2 regions of the Bacillus sp. V2I10 genome follow, and region 2 is predicted to be linked to the other one. Evidence: riboswitches for the same ligand, from Rfam matches in the RefSeq annotation. Region 2 holds a riboswitch; the other holds the start of a gene.
What was found. Region 2 has a riboswitch for thiamine pyrophosphate ahead of thiM (hydroxyethylthiazole kinase). Riboswitches for the same ligand answer to the same signal wherever they lie in the genome.

Region 1: it holds a riboswitch for thiamine pyrophosphate, as region 2 does, so the genes downstream of both, tenA (thiaminase II) here and thiM (hydroxyethylthiazole kinase) in region 2, are expected to answer to the same signal.

The regions. Positions count from the first base shown of each region.
Region 1 covers NZ_JAUSYV010000001.1:4,553,247-4,560,999, forward strand. The annotation lists gene QFZ72_RS23170 (thiazole biosynthesis adenylyltransferase ThiF) at 1-929, opposite strand, end outside; gene QFZ72_RS23175 (thiazole synthase) at 930-1,697, opposite strand; gene thiS (sulfur carrier protein ThiS) at 1,701-1,904, opposite strand; gene thiO (glycine oxidase ThiO) at 1,901-3,016, opposite strand; gene tenI (thiazole tautomerase TenI) at 3,013-3,621, opposite strand; gene tenA (thiaminase II) at 3,618-4,304, opposite strand; TPP riboswitch at 4,377-4,486, opposite strand; gene QFZ72_RS23200 (monovalent cation:proton antiporter family protein) at 4,556-6,409, opposite strand; gene mgtE (magnesium transporter) at 6,432-7,753, opposite strand, start outside.
Region 2 covers NZ_JAUSYV010000001.1:2,747,293-2,755,045, forward strand. The annotation lists gene QFZ72_RS13800 (sodium-dependent transporter) at 1-1,138, shown strand, start outside; gene QFZ72_RS13805 (LysE family translocator) at 1,207-1,830, shown strand; TPP riboswitch at 2,336-2,444, shown strand; gene thiM (hydroxyethylthiazole kinase) at 2,497-3,315, shown strand; gene thiD (bifunctional hydroxymethylpyrimidine kinase/phosphomethylpyrimidine kinase) at 3,302-4,123, shown strand; gene thiE (thiamine phosphate synthase) at 4,113-4,757, shown strand; gene QFZ72_RS13825 (GNAT family N-acetyltransferase) at 5,025-5,480, shown strand; gene QFZ72_RS13830 (aspartate aminotransferase family protein) at 5,777-7,129, shown strand; gene QFZ72_RS13835 (pyridoxal phosphate-dependent decarboxylase family protein) at 7,133-7,753, shown strand, end outside.

The DNA.
Region 1 (7,753 bases), 1.8 Mb from region 2:
ATCCTCTGATGTTCTGTCTGAAATGAAAGTAAATACGGATTTGCAGTGATTTCTGTTACCGCTCTTCCAAGTGCTTTTGCAAGCTCCTTAAAGTTCATTTCTTTAGAGACTGCCGGCCTGATTTGAACCGTATCTCTGCCGCAGAGAACCGACATTTTCACACTGTTGCTGCGTGATAAAAATGGATAAACGGCAGAGTCCCCGCATGATGGACAGGCTTCATCTTTTAGTGCATGCACTTTTATTTGTGAAAATTGATTTCTCCAAACATCAAAAGAAAGCAATTCTTTTCTTACCTGATCCGAGGCCCCGGTTAACAATTTCAGTACTTCCCCTGTTTGATAAGAGGCAACCATTTGGACCGCCGGACTAATAATGCCAACTGTATCGCATGTCTGGCCTTCCATTGGAATTTGCTTTAAAAGGCAATTCAAACATGGCGAGAGCCCCGGTATGATTGTATAAGTGAGGCCGTAGCTTCCGACACATGCCCCGTAGATCCACGGAATGCCCTGCTTAAGCGCTGCATCATTTATAACAAGACGAGTTTCAAAGTTATCCGTTGCATCTACAATAACGTCTGCATGCTGACTGAATGCAAAAATATTATCAGCTGTTACATCTTCAATGACCGCATGGACTTCCACTTCATGATTAATCTTTGAAAGTCTTTGTTTTGCAGCAGCAGCTTTAGGAAGACGCAAAACCGCATCTTCTTCAGTGTAAAGCTGCTGGCGCTGCAAATTGCTCCATTCGACGTAATCACGGTCCACAATCGTTAGTGTGCCGACACCCGCACGAACAAGCATTTCTGCATTTGCTGTCCCAAGAGCTCCAGCGCCGATGATTAACACATGACCATTTCGAATGTTCTGCTGTCCTGTTTCTCCTATTGGAGAGAATAAGATTTGCCTAGAGTACCGTTCCATTTAGGATGTAATCATTCCTTCTTCCGGGCTGCTTGCAGATGCATAGGTTTTTACTGGTATTCTGCCTGCCTCAAAGCTTAATCTTCCTGCTTCAATGGCAAGCTTCATCGCCGTTGCCATTTTGACCGGATTGCCTGCAGCTGAAACAGCAGTGTTTAACAGCACACCATCCGCTCCAAGCTCCATCGCTTTTGCAGCATCTGCAGCTGATCCAATCCCTGCATCCACAATAACCGGCAGATTCGTTTGTTCGATAATAAATGATAGATTCAAAGGATTGATAATGCCCTGTCCTGAACCGATTGGAGACGCGCCTGGCATAATCGCATGAACGCCTGCTTCTTCAAGTCTCCTCGCAAGCACGACATCATCAGACGTATAAGGAAGTACAATAAATCCTTCCTTGACAAGCTCCTCACTTGCTTTTAAGGTTTCAACAGGATCGGGAAGCAATGTTTTCGCGCACCCGATAACTTCTACCTTAATCATATCACATAACCCTGAAGCCTTAGCGAGTTTTGCGATTCTGACAGCTTCTTCAGCCGTTTTCGCACCAGCTGTGTTCGGCAGCAGCGTGTAGCGCGAAAGATCAAGCTGCTCCAGAAAATTAGGCTGAGACGGTTCAAAAATATTCATTCTTCTCACCGCAAATGTTAAAATATCAGCTTCAGCCGCTTTTACCGCTTCTTTTTGAATGTCAAAAGAGGGATACTTTCCCGTTCCAAGCAGCAGTCTTGATTGAAAGGTTTTTCCCGCAATCGTTAACATAAATTATCCTCCTCCTACAAAATGAACAATTTCAAAAACATCCCCATCATTAATAACTGTTTTCGCGTATTCTTTTTTGTCTATTATTTCTGAATTATGTTCCACAATGACGATTCTTTTGCTCACCTCATAAAAAGCAAGCAAATCTTGAACGGTCCGCACAGAAGACTGCATATCGATCATGCTGCCATTCACTTTGATGTTCATAGTTTCACCCCATCTGCACGGTCCATTCTAAAAGCATGAACGTATTCATCAGCTGCCGGTCTATTAAAAAATAAATCTCTGATCATTTCACCTGTTTTGGGAGCGAGGAGGATGCCATTTCGGAAATGCCCTGTTGCCACAAAGAGATTCGGTATGCCCTGATGCTTGAAAATAAATGGCTTGCCGTCGGCTGTTCCCGGCCTTAATCCGGCCCATGCACGATGAAAACAGGCATTTTCAATTGCCGGCATAATTGTAACTGCTTTTTTCATGAGAGCAGCGATTCCTTGTACGGAAGGCTCAGTATTCCAGGTTCCTTCTTTCATCGTTGCCCCAATAACTATAGTTCCGTCAAGCTTTGGCACAAGATAACAGCTTTCATGAAAAACAGTAGACGATAGTTTTCTATCTTTCAGTGTCACAGACAAACATTCTCCCTTAACAGGATGAACAGATATATTACGTGTGAAATCCTTTATCAGCCGGCTGCTCCATGTGCCATTTGCAAGTATAAGAGCTTCGCAAAAAAATGTATCTTGAGGCGTTTCAATTTCATAGTGTGAGCCTTCAAATCTGCTGACTTTGTATACTGGTGTGTTTTCAAAGATTTTTCCGCTCATCAGCTGAATGGCTTTTGTAAAGGCTTTGCACAGTGCAGCTGGAGTAAGCTTTCCATCTTTTTCAATTTTCAGAGCCCCGTAAATCGCATCTGTTAAGTCTTTTTCATATTCTAGGACTTTTTCTTTGGAATGCCATTCTACATCCTTTTCTATTTCTGCTCTTTTTTTCAAAGAATCGGCTTCCTCGGCCGACATTGCCAGTTTGTACATTCCATTGTATTGAAGCTGTATATCAATTCCGCTTTCCAGCAGCAAATCATGAGCTAATTTTGGATAAAGCGCCTGGCTTTCTTTAGCAAACCTGAAAAAAGCATCATCCTTTTCAGTTTCAGTATGGGCTCCAAGCATACCCGCCGCAGCACTGGATGCTCCGCTGCCTGTTTTTCCGCTTTCAAATACCGCAACTCGAAGACCGGATTTCGCTAAATAATAGGCAGAGGCAAGCCCAATGACTCCTCCGCCGATAATGCCAGCATCAAATAAAGGCTTCAATGGCCCATCCCCCTTTTTAAATGATCAGCAAGTTCAAGTGCCGCATGATTTGGCTGATCCGCTGAAAAAACATAGGACATCACGGCTGCTCCCTCAATCTTTAAATCTATTAGATCAGGAATGACAGCAGGAGTGATCCCTCCAATTGCAATGACTGGAATGCTGACAGATTCCGCTATTTCCGTAAGCTTGCTTATCCCTCTTGCTTCTAGACCATTTTTTGATGATGTTTGAAACACATGCCCGAAAAGGAGGCGATCTGCCCCATTTTCAGCACAATATACTGCTTCAGCAGCAGTGTGGACGGAACAGCCTACCGAAAGATGCGGGAAGCGCTGTTTCACCAGTTTCACATTGAAGCTGTGCGATGGGAGCTGAATCTGGTGCAAACCAGAAAGAACAGCTGCATCCACACGGTCATTCATAACAAGCTTTGATTTTGGCACCCCATTTTGATGGAGCGCTTCAATCAAGTCGATCAGTTCTCCAGCCGATTTATTCTTTTCTCTAATATGAATGGCATCTGCAGCTGTATGTATATCTGAGATGATTTTCACGAGCTCTGCAGCAGTGTGCCGTCCATCTGTGACAAGATGCAATTTCACTTTTGCATCAGCATGGTTTGTGTATCATCCCACGCTTCCATCTTTTCCGCCATATCCCAAAAACGATATTCATACATCGAGCTGATGAGGAAGTTTTCCTTCATCATTTGTCTCTCATGATCGCTTGCACGCAGAGCAAGCTCGTCAAATCTTGCAACCTGCTCGAGGACAAGCTCTTTAAACCAATCACCGTGATAAGTCGCAATCCATTTCTCATAAACTTCATCACCAGGCTTGCAATCTTTCAGGTGCTCCCCGACTTCATAATAGAGCCAGTAGCATGGAAGCAGAGCTGCAATGATTTCACCAAGATTTCCTGTGGCAACTGAACGGTACATATGGGAGGTGTAAGCATACGCAGTCGGCGATGGTTTAAATTCCTTCCGTTCGGTGTCCGTGATCCCAAGCAGGACAGAAAATTGCTGATGCAAAGATAGCTCTGCCTCATAGGTACCCTGTGAATGAACGGACATCCGGTACGTTGTATGCAAGTCAGGGGCCATCGCCCCTGCAAAAGCCTGGACTTTTGCAAAATGGGTTAAGTAATAAGAGTCCTGCATCACATAATATTTAAATTTCTCTTTTGAAAGGCTGCCTTCGCCAATCCCTTTTACAAAAGGATGTTCAAAGCTTCCTTCCCACCATTTATTTGCATACTCCCGGCATTCTTTTGAAAATGACATGTTTTGTTCCTCCTCATTTTTAGTATAAAAACGGCAAAAAACCACTTTTCGCATAGAAAAGTGGTGTATAAATAGACCTTTACACCACTTCCCTACGCTGGGTTTAGCCAGATCAGGTTCGGAGGGTCTTGAAGGCAAACTTCAATCTCAGCCCTTCTAAAAGGGCTCCCCTAGCGGTCGTTCATATATTATTTTAGAAATATTCACATGTACATCATACCATGTTCAAAGAAACTTTCAAGTCATAATAATCAACTTTTATGGAACTCAAGCTCCTGTCTGAGCTCATCCACATATTCAGCAGATCCAGTCAGAATCAGTAAATCTCCGCGTTTCAGCTCTGTATCCCCATGCGGCACAATCGATTCATTTTCCCTGAAAATACGGACAAAAATGACGTCGCCTGTAAATGGAAAGCTGCGGAGCACCATGCCATCGTAGCGTCTGTTGTTCATTTTTATCTGATAAAGCGCTGAATCGTTATTGGTCAAAATCTTCATGATGCCAGGTGCTTCAATAAGAGCCCTTAGCAGGGTTTTAGTAGACAGCAGAACAGAGAAGACATCAATGTCTTTCGCTCTTAGCTGCTCGTCTAATAACGGTGATGAGATGCTGGCAATCACCCGCCCAACTTCAACCTCTTTTGCAAATAGAGCGATTTCAGCATTCGTATCCTCATCACCAGCAGCAGCAATAAGGATATCAGCTTCAAATACTCCCTGGGACTGCAGGGTCTCGATTGAGTAATCTTCAAGCTCCTCAATTTGAAACAATGATTCAGCGATCTGCTGATCATTTTTATCGACATGAGTATGATACACCGTTGTATCGTACATTTTCGGATTTAACTCGCGCGTCACTGGAAGTGTCATTTGATTGGCTCCTATAAAAGCTACCTTCAGCTTCTTTTGCGAAGACAGCTGTTCAGGGAATAGCTTCTTAAACCCAATCGGAGTAAAAATACTCGTCAGAACAGCCGTTAAAATGAGCGCACCCGACATTTGAGCATCAATCACATTTACTCTTTCTCCAATGGTAGCTGCCGCAATAACAAGGGATAATGTTGATGTCAGCAAAAATCCTGAAGCAAGCGTTGTTTTTGTGTCATACCATCTCTTCAGTAAATAAATCGGCACAATTTTAGAGATCAGCAGCGCAATAAACAGCAATGGGATCAGCATTAAAATTTTTGGATCCTTAAACAGCGACCATACATCAAGATCGACACCAACCATAACAAAGAAGATCGGTATCAAAAATCCGTACCCGAAGGAATCCATTTTCTGAACCATTTCTTTATTTGGGGAAAGCAGTGAGACTAGAACACCCGCTAAAAACGCTCCTAATATGTTTTCTGCCCCGATTGTTTCTGATAAGGCAACAAGGACAATGATCAGAGTGAAAATAGCTCTTGTCCCAATTTGAATCGTGCCCTTAGACATCGTTTCTATGAATGATCTGCTCTGAAAGGTTTTGCCGAGAAAATATAAAGCAATTCCAGCACCAAATAACAGCAGAAGCAGCCATGTATTTGTATTTTCTCCTCCATATATCGATGCAAACACGGCAAGCAGAATCATCGTCACTAAGTCAGCTATAACAGCAACGAGCAAGATAATCTGACCGATATTCGATTTCATAATGCCTGCATCCTTCAGTGTAGGGACCACCACTCCGAGTGATATGGTGGAAATGATCAGCGTCATCAAGAAGGCATTTTCAATAAAACCAAGGAAAACAAACAGATACGATAAGAGCAGAGACAAGATAAAGATGCCAACAAAGACAAGAAAAGAAACGGCAAACGTATTTGGCGCTTCCTTCCCGCTCGGCAGTTTTTCTTTCTTCCGTCCACCGATAAAAGCAGTGAAATCAATTTCAAGACCGCTCAAAAACATAAGAAAAATAAAACCGAGCATAGATAGCGTTTCAAGCCACATATCCTCCTGAACAAGATTGAATCCGCTTTTCCCTATAATGATCCCCATAATAATCTCGGCCACTACGACAGGCATGACTTTAATTTTAAAGCGATGCAGCAGGAGAGGGGTTACAAAAGCGGCTAACAGTACGATAACTAGTGATGAAAAGGAAGCTCCATGCACAGTATTTCCCTCCTAACTGAATCTAGATTAAATATTGCATGAACAATGTAGCCATACCAAAATAAATAAGAATGGAAATAATATCATTAATCGTTGTAATAAATGGACCTGATGCAACAGCTGGGTCAACTTTCAGCCGATGCATCACAAGCGGAACAAAAGCGCCGGCGATTGTCGAAACAATCAGGGTTGCAAGAATGGAAATGCCAACTAAAAGACCCAGGAAGAAATCATGCTGCCAGAAATAGACGACGGCTGTTACTAGAACTCCGCACACGGCACCATTGATAATCCCTGTACCAGCTTCTCTGGCAATAATTTTAAAATTACCGCCTTCTTCAAGGTCACCCATCGCTATTCTTCTGACGGCTACCGCAAGTGCCTGAGTACCAGTGTTCCCTGCCATACCGGCAATCAGCGGGATAAAAACAGCAAGAATGGCCACTTTATTAAGCGTTTCTTCAAACTGTCCTATTAAATTTGCCGTTAACATTCCGAGAAATAAAAGAATCACAAGCCATGGCAATCTTTTTTTAGCGGCTGACAGAGGACCCCTGTCTATGGAATCCACATCAGATACAGCTGCAAGCTTCGAATAGTCATCAGATGCTTCCTCGTCGATAACATCAACAATATCATCAACCGTTATGATTCCTAAAAGATGATTCTGAAAATCAACTACTGGCAGAGCGAGGAAATTATAGTCTCTCATTTTTCTTGCTACATCTTCCTGATCTTCGCCCACAGATACGGAAAATACCCGTTCACTCATAATTTCGCCAATCATGAGATCATCATCGCTGACTATTAAATCACGAAGCGAGATAACGCCCACTAGATGCTTATCTTCATCGATTACATAAAGATAGTAAATGGTTTCAGCGTCAGGAGCTTCATGCTTCAAAATATGCATGGCCGATTTGACTGTTTGATTTGCAATGATGGCAATGAATTCCGTGGTCATGATACTTCCTGCCGTGAATTCTTCGTAGTGCAGGAGTTCACGAATTTCCTGTGCAGCTTCATCATCCATGATGGTCAGATAGCTCGCTACCTGATCTTTGTTTAATTCGTTAAGCACGTCTACCGCATCATCCGCGTACATGTGCTCAAGCATTTGTGATGCAAAACGCGGATCCATTTCGGATAAATACATTTCGTAATTATACTCTTCATCTTCAATATTCTCAAAAAGAGCAGCCATTTCTTCAGGAGACAAATAATGATAAAGCTTCAATCGCTCCTCTTGCTCAAGCTTTACAAAGATTTTCGCCTGATCATATGGATGCTGCTCCAAAAACATGGAGCGAAACCCGTCTAGATCTTCGTTTTCCAAAGCTGTTA
Region 2 (7,753 bases):
ATCTTATAAAAAAATTGCACCGGATTCAAAATGGTATTCTATTGGATACCTGGGCATGATAACATGCTTTATTTTGCTCTCTTTTTATAGTGTCATTGGCGGATGGATCATTTTATATTTAGTTAAAGCGATATCAGGAGAACTGAATGGACTTAATCAGCAGCAGTTTGGGGAGTTATTTGGTGCTACGATTTCAAATCCGCTGCTTAGCGTTGGAGCTCATCTTGTATTTATGATCATAACCATTGCCGTTGTTGCAAAGGGTGTACAAAATGGGATTGAACGTACAAGCAAATTTATGATGCCGGCCTTATTTCTATTATTTATAGTGCTGATATTCCGTTCGATTACACTAGAAGGTGCAATGGAAGGTGTACAATTTTTATTTTATCCTGACTTTTCAAAATTAACTTCTGAAGTCATTCTTGCAGCACTTGGACAATCCTTTTTCACACTAAGTGTGGGTGTTTCAGTTATGCTTACCTATAGTTCATACTTGCCAAAGGATTCGAATTTGCCGCAATCAGCGTTCTCGATTGTAGGTATGAATATATTTATCGTTGTTATGGCAGGATTAGCTATTTTCCCGGGAGTCTTTTCATTTGGACTGAAGCCTGATGCAGGTCCTGTCTTATTATTTAATGTACTTCCGACCGTTTTTAATCAAATGACATTTGGAATGGCATTCTTCGTTGCCTTCCTGCTGCTTTTCTTATTTGCTTCACTAACATCAGCCTTTTCGATGCTTGAAATTATTGTATCTGTGATTTCTAAAGGTGATGCTGACAAACGGATTAAATGGTCGTGGATCATTGGAATGCTTATATTCGCAGTTGGAGTGCCATCTGCTTTATCCTTTGGAATCTGGAGTGAAGTAAGCATTTTCGGAAAATCAATTTTTGATGCAGCCGATTATTTGGTCAGCAATATTCTGATGCCGATTGGCGCTTTGCTGATCTCCATCTTTGTTCCTTTGAAAATGAAAAAATCCATGCTTTACTCAGAACTTGCTAACGGTTCGTCTTTATCTAAAGGACTCTTTAACATTTGGTTCATTTTAATGAGATATGTAGCTCCAATCGCTATTTTCCTCGTTTTGCTGGATGTTTTGGGAATCTGGAAACTGCTTTTCCGATAAATCAGTTCTATTCAGCTGGCCCTCCATATGTTAAAATTGGTAAAATTCAGCCTATGGAGGGAATAACCTTGGAGCACTTATCATTATTTATCATCATGTCTATTTTATTAATTTTATTGCCTGGACCTGATACAGCCATCGCTACTAAGAATACTATTACTGGCGGGAGGGCAGGAGGAATGAAAACAGTGTTCGGGACTTTGACAGCACTTTTAATTCATACTTTTGCAGCTGTATTAGGTTTATCAGCACTTATTGTCAAATCAGCTTTTCTTTTTTCAATCCTAAAGTACGCGGGAGCTTGCTACCTCATTTATTTAGGACTTAAATCTTTATGGACTTTAAAAAAACCGGGCAGAATACAAGATAGAGAAGAACAAAAGCCTGAAGCAAAGCAAGTCAACTGTTACAGGCAGGGATTTTTGACAAATCTCCTAAACCCTAAGGTAGCTGTTTTCTTTTTAACCTTTTTGCCGCAATTTTTGGAGCCGGGATCGAATACTTTTACACAGTTTATGATTATGGGATTAACGTACACAATTCTTACATTTATTTGGTTTATTATTTATATATACTTGATTCATCAATTGAGTGCTTTCATGAAAAAGCCTGCTGTACAAAAGTGGATGGAAGGCATAACCGGAGCAGTACTCATTGGATTTGGCATTAAATTAGCAATAGAAAGAAAGTAAAGACATCATTTACGGTGTCTTTTTTATGTTTGGCTGCACATCTGGCTTGCTGAAAAATACTTTTAGCACAATAGGTACCAAAGAACCAATGCATTTTTTACATTTCCGCTCATTAAATCAATTGAAATAATTAATTTAATGGATTTTTTTCAGCATCTGGAGATTTATCTTTGATTATTTCTTCATTGTAGGATTTATAAAAGTCGTCGTGTTTTTTTATGTATCAACTAAAGGAATTTCCTTCTTCTGTCAAATCAGATAAGATTATATATTGTGTCATGTCTATTGCCTTTCTCACGACTTTTTTCATTGCTCAGAATATTAAAGAGCATTTAAAAAATGGACTTGCCTTTGTACATTCATTTGCCATTTCAGTTTGGCATTCCAATCCTGCTTATTTTAATTTTATTGATAAAAACAAAAGTGATGAATGCGAAAACATCTGCTTAAAGGTTGCAAATTAAGTGCCAGAAGAGTAGACTTTGAATCATAAAATAAAAAATAAAATAATGAAAGCGGGAGCTTGTGGAATCAGGCTGAGAGTACGGCTATCTGCCGTAGACCGAATGAACCTGTTGGATAATGCCAGCGCAGGGATGTGATTCAGGGATACATATGAGCACTTTGCCGCGGCAGAGTGCTCTTTATTTTTTGGGAGGGAAAAAAATGCTGGAACCTAAAACGATTGATGCGATTCTAGAAAAATTAAGAAAAGAAAAACCATTGGTGCACAATATTACAAATGTTGTGGTAACGAATTTTACAGCAAATGGCCTGTTAGCAATCGGAGCATCGCCGGTAATGGCTTACGCCAAGGAAGAAGTAGCGGATATGGCGAAAATTGCAGGGGCACTTGTATTAAATATTGGTACCTTAAACGAAGAAAATGTAGAAGCGATGCTGCTTGCAGGGAAATCTGCCAATAAGCATGGCGTGCCAGTCATTTTTGATCCAGTTGGTGCAGGCGCAACAAAATACCGTACAGAAACGGCGCAAATAATCGTAAGGGAACTGGACATCGCTGCAGTTAGAGGGAATGCGGCTGAAGTGGCAAATGTCGTTGGTGAGAGCTGGTCGATAAAAGGAGTCGACTCCGGTGACGGCAAAGGAGACTTAATCGCACTTGCTGTAAAAGCTGCAAAGCAGTTAAACACGATTGCGGTCATTACAGGAAAACAAGATATTGTTTCAGATGGAGAAACAACATATATATGCAAAAATGGTCATTCTCTTCTAACAAAAGTAACAGGTGCAGGCTGCTTGCTCACCTCTGTTATCGGCGCATTTTGCGCGGTTGAAAAAGACTATGTTCGTGCTTCTGCTGCAGCATTAGCGGTTTACGGGAGTGCTGCCGAACTTGCAGCTGAAGGAATTGAAGGCCCCGGAAGCTTTCAAATCGAGTTTTTAAACAAGCTTTATAACATTTCAGCAGATGATATTCAAAAACTTTCTGCACTTGAGGAGGTTTACCATGTCAATCTCTAAAGCACTGACGATTGCAGGCTCTGACAGCGGCGGGGGAGCAGGAATTCAAGCGGATTTAAAAACGTTTCAGGAATTGAATGTATATGGAATGTCTGCCATTACAGCGGTAACCGCTCAAAACACACTAGGGGTGCATGGTGTATTTCCATTAACTTCAGACGCGGTTATGCAGCAGATTGAAGCGATTGGCTCAGACTTTGGAGCTGATGCCATTAAAACCGGTATGCTATTTAATAGTGAAATTATTGAAGCAGTCTCTGAACAAATAAAGAGGTTCAATTGGAGCAAAGTGATTGTAGATCCCGTCATGATAGCCAAAGGCGGTGCTTCATTATTGCAGGATGAAGCAGTGGAAGCATTGAAAAATCATTTGCTGCCGCTTGCTTTGGTCGTTACTCCTAACATTCCAGAAGCTGAAGTGCTGACGGGTTTAACCATTCACAATCTCGATGATCGTCAGACTGCAGCCAAAATCCTGCACTCTTTCGGCGTGAAAAATGTTGTGGTTAAGGGGGGACATGCTGAAAACGAGGAACAGTTAGTAGATTTGTTATTTGATGGAACAGAGTTCAGCTATTTTACAAGTGAACGTATTCATACAAAAAATACGCACGGAACAGGCTGTACCTTCGCAGCTGCCATCACAGCCGAGATCGCAAAAGGAAAGTCAATTTATAATTCGGCAGAAACCGCCGTTGCATTCATCCGGGAAGCGATAAAAGAAGATCTTAAATTAGGACAGGGCCATGGACCTACAAATCATTGGGCTTATCAAAAGAAAAAAAGGGGACCTTTGCATGTGGAATGAGGAAGTTCGTGCGAAACTTCAGCTTTATTTTATTATGGGCAGCACAAACTGTACGGAAGACCCTGAAAAAGTCCTGTTCCAAGCAATAAATGGAGGCATATCCATGTTTCAGTTCCGGGAAAAAGGAACAGATGCTTTAACAGGAAGCGAAAAAAAGGACCTGGCAAGAAAACTGCAGAAACTTTGTAAGAACCATGGAATACCATTTATCATAAATGATGACATAGAACTTGCTCTTGCACTAAATGCAGATGGAGTTCATATCGGGCAGGATGATGAAGATGCCCGAACTGTAAGAAAGATTTTAGGCGAGGGAAAAATAGTTGGTGTCTCAGCCCATACCCTTGCAGAAGTAGAGAAGGCTATCGATGATGGAGCCGATTATATCGGAGCAGGGCCAATTTACCCTACGCTTACAAAAACAGATGCAGAACCTGTTAAGGGGACTTCTCTTCTTGAAGAAGTAAGAAACTGCGGCATTTTGATTCCGATTGTAGGAATTGGAGGCATTACAGCTGAAAATGCGCGTGCAGTTATTGAAGCAGGTGCTGACGGGGTCTCGGTGATTACATCGATAAGTCTTGCTGAAGATGTCTATAAAAGCGCGACTGCTTTGAAGAAATCTGTATCTTGAATAGGAGAGTAATAGAAAACGTGCAAATCATGATGATCATTTGCACGTTTTCTTATTGTTTGGATTTTTTAACGGCGATCCAGCTCGATTTCTTTTCCGATTCCGAAACATTAAATCTAGTATGGATCTTCTGTAAATTTCTCATGAATACTAGAGTACTGGAATATTAAGACGGTTCAGAAGGATCCTGGGAAAAGACATAGAATATAAAATGAAGAAGTTCCCTAAATTTTTTATAATAATATTATGTAAATTGGAGCGGGTTAAATGATTAAGCACTTAAACCACAAAGAATACAGCACAGCAGAAAAAATTCTGAGAATTCAAATCCCAGCCTACCAAATTGAAGCTGATTTGATAGGGTTCAGAGATATCCCCCAGCTTAAAGAAACAGCAAAAGACATAGCTGATTCAGAAGAAACCTTTATAGGCTGCATAATCGATAATGAAATACGCGGAGTTCTATCTTATGAAAGGGATGCAGAGACTCTGAATATTTGCAGACTAGTCATACATCCAAATTATTTTCGATTAGGGATCGCTTCAACTTTGCTTGATTATTTTTTAAAACAGAATACAAATAATAGAGTAAAAGTATCTACTGGCACAAAAAATATCCCGGCCATAACACTTTATCAATCATTTAAATTTATGAAAACAGGAGAGATTGAAGTTGCGCCTGGAGTAAGTATCACTGTACTTGAAAAATGGAGAACAGATTAAATTCTGTTCTTTTTTTTTGTGAATAAATGGAAAGGAAGAATAGGTATGATGTGCTAGAATTCATTCTTGTTTTTAGAAAATGCATAGGAAGGAATGACTGATTTTTCAGAAGTCATTGACATTGATAATCATTTTCAATTAATATTCATGTATATTCACTGACAAGACAGTAAGGAGCTGAATCATATAGAAAACGTATATGAATTTCAAACCAGCTTAAAATTTTGCTGAGAAAAAATTTTTAATTTTTTTAAATGAGAATGATAATTATTTTCAAAAAAGAAAGGTGATTGTTCATGCTAACAAATGAATTTTATTTAAGCAGCCAGCGTAAGAGAGAATCAAATGCAAGATCTTATCCGCGCAGAATTCCAATCGCGATCAGTGAGGCAGAAGGGATTTATGTGAAGGATGTTGAGAATAAAACCTACATAGATTGCTTGGCAGGAGCAGGTACTCTTGCACTTGGACATAATCATCCTGTTGTTATAGAAGCGATGGAAAATGTGATAAAAGGCAAGCGTCCGCTTCATACGCTGGATATTACTACACCAATGAAAGAGGAGTTTGTGGAGGAACTGTTTGACGCTCTTCCGAAAAAATTTGCTGAACATGCAAAAATCCAATTTTGCGGACCATCAGGATCAGATGCTGTTGAGGCCGCTATGAAGCTCGTGAAAACAGCAACCGGCAGAGGCGGCATGCTTTCTTTCCAAGGCGGATATCACGGCATGACAAATGGCTCTCTTAGTCTAATGGGAAACCTTGGTCCTAAAAGCAAAATACCCAATTTAATGTCAGACGTACACTTTCTTCCTTATCCATATTCATACCGCTGCCCATTTGGCATTGGGGGAGACGACGGGGCGGCAATCGGCTCTACATTTATTGAGCGCACTCTAAACGATCCTGAATCCGGTATTGTGAAGCCCGCAGGCATGGTCATGGAAATCGTGCAAGGGGAGGGAGGCGCCATTCCAGCTCCTGATGAATGGGTGAGACAAGTACGGAATATTACTAAAGAACAGCAAATTCCTCTCATTATCGATGAAGTGCAGACTGGATTTGGACGCACCGGAAAAATGTTTGCCTTTGAACATGCTGACATCAATCCTGATGTTGTTGTTCTTTCAAAAGCAATCGGCGGAACCCTTCCTTTAGCGGTTGTTGTCTATCATAAAGATCTTGATCAATGGGAACCGGGAGCGCATTCAGGCACATTCCGCGGAAATCAGATTGCGATTGCTGCCGGAACAGCAACAATGAAATTTATAAAGCAGGAAAAGCTTGAAGAACAGACAGCTCTGCTTGGAGAGTTTTTAATGCTCCGTTTGAAACAGATGAAGCAAGAAGTATCATCTATAGGAGATGTTCGGGGATTAGGACTGATGGTTGGCGCTGAAATTGTAGATAAAACAGCGGCTGCAGATGCCATCGGAAGTTATCCTGCTCATCCAAAGCTCGCGAAGCTTATTCAGCAGGAATGCTTCAAACGGGGCCTTATCCTAGAGCTTGGAGGGCGCTTCGGCAGCGTGGTTCGTTTCTTGCCGCCGCTGATAATTACAAGAGAACAGCTTGACACAGTATGTGATATATTCTTCGATTCTGTTAAAGCTGCAGAAAGAACACTCAGCCCAAGTTTAGTTTAGGATGTGGATCATTTGACAGCCATTCAGGAAAAAACAGCCTTTGAACATTTGTTTTTATCAAATTATGAATCAAGTTTAAAAAATTATGAAACCCAAATGACTCATGCGATGAACTCCGTTAAAAGGATAATGATGTCACAAAACCCCTACAGCGGGATGACTCCTTTTGATGTGAAGAAAGAATTAGATCAACATTTTCCGGTCTTTCATCCAAAAATGAATCAAAATCAGCAAACTGTATTTGAAAAACTTACGGATACCATCACTTCAAATACCATTCATGTCAGCCATCCATCAACTGCCGCACATCTTCACTGCCCGCCAATGATTACGGGTTTAGCGGCAGAAGCCGTTATTTCCGGATTAAATCAATCGATGGATTCATGGGATCAAAGCGGTGCAGCTACAATGGTTGAGCAGTATGTAATGAATGGGCTGTGCGGGATGTTCCATCTGCCAGACGGAGACGGTGTGATGACAAGCGGCGGAACGCAGTCTAATTTAATGGGCCTCTTGCTTGCAAGGGAACGCGCTGCCTTAAAGTTTTGGGGATGGAATATTAAAAAGCAGGGTCTTCCGAAAGAACTGCATCGTCTGAAAATTCTATGCTCAGAAGCCGCTCAT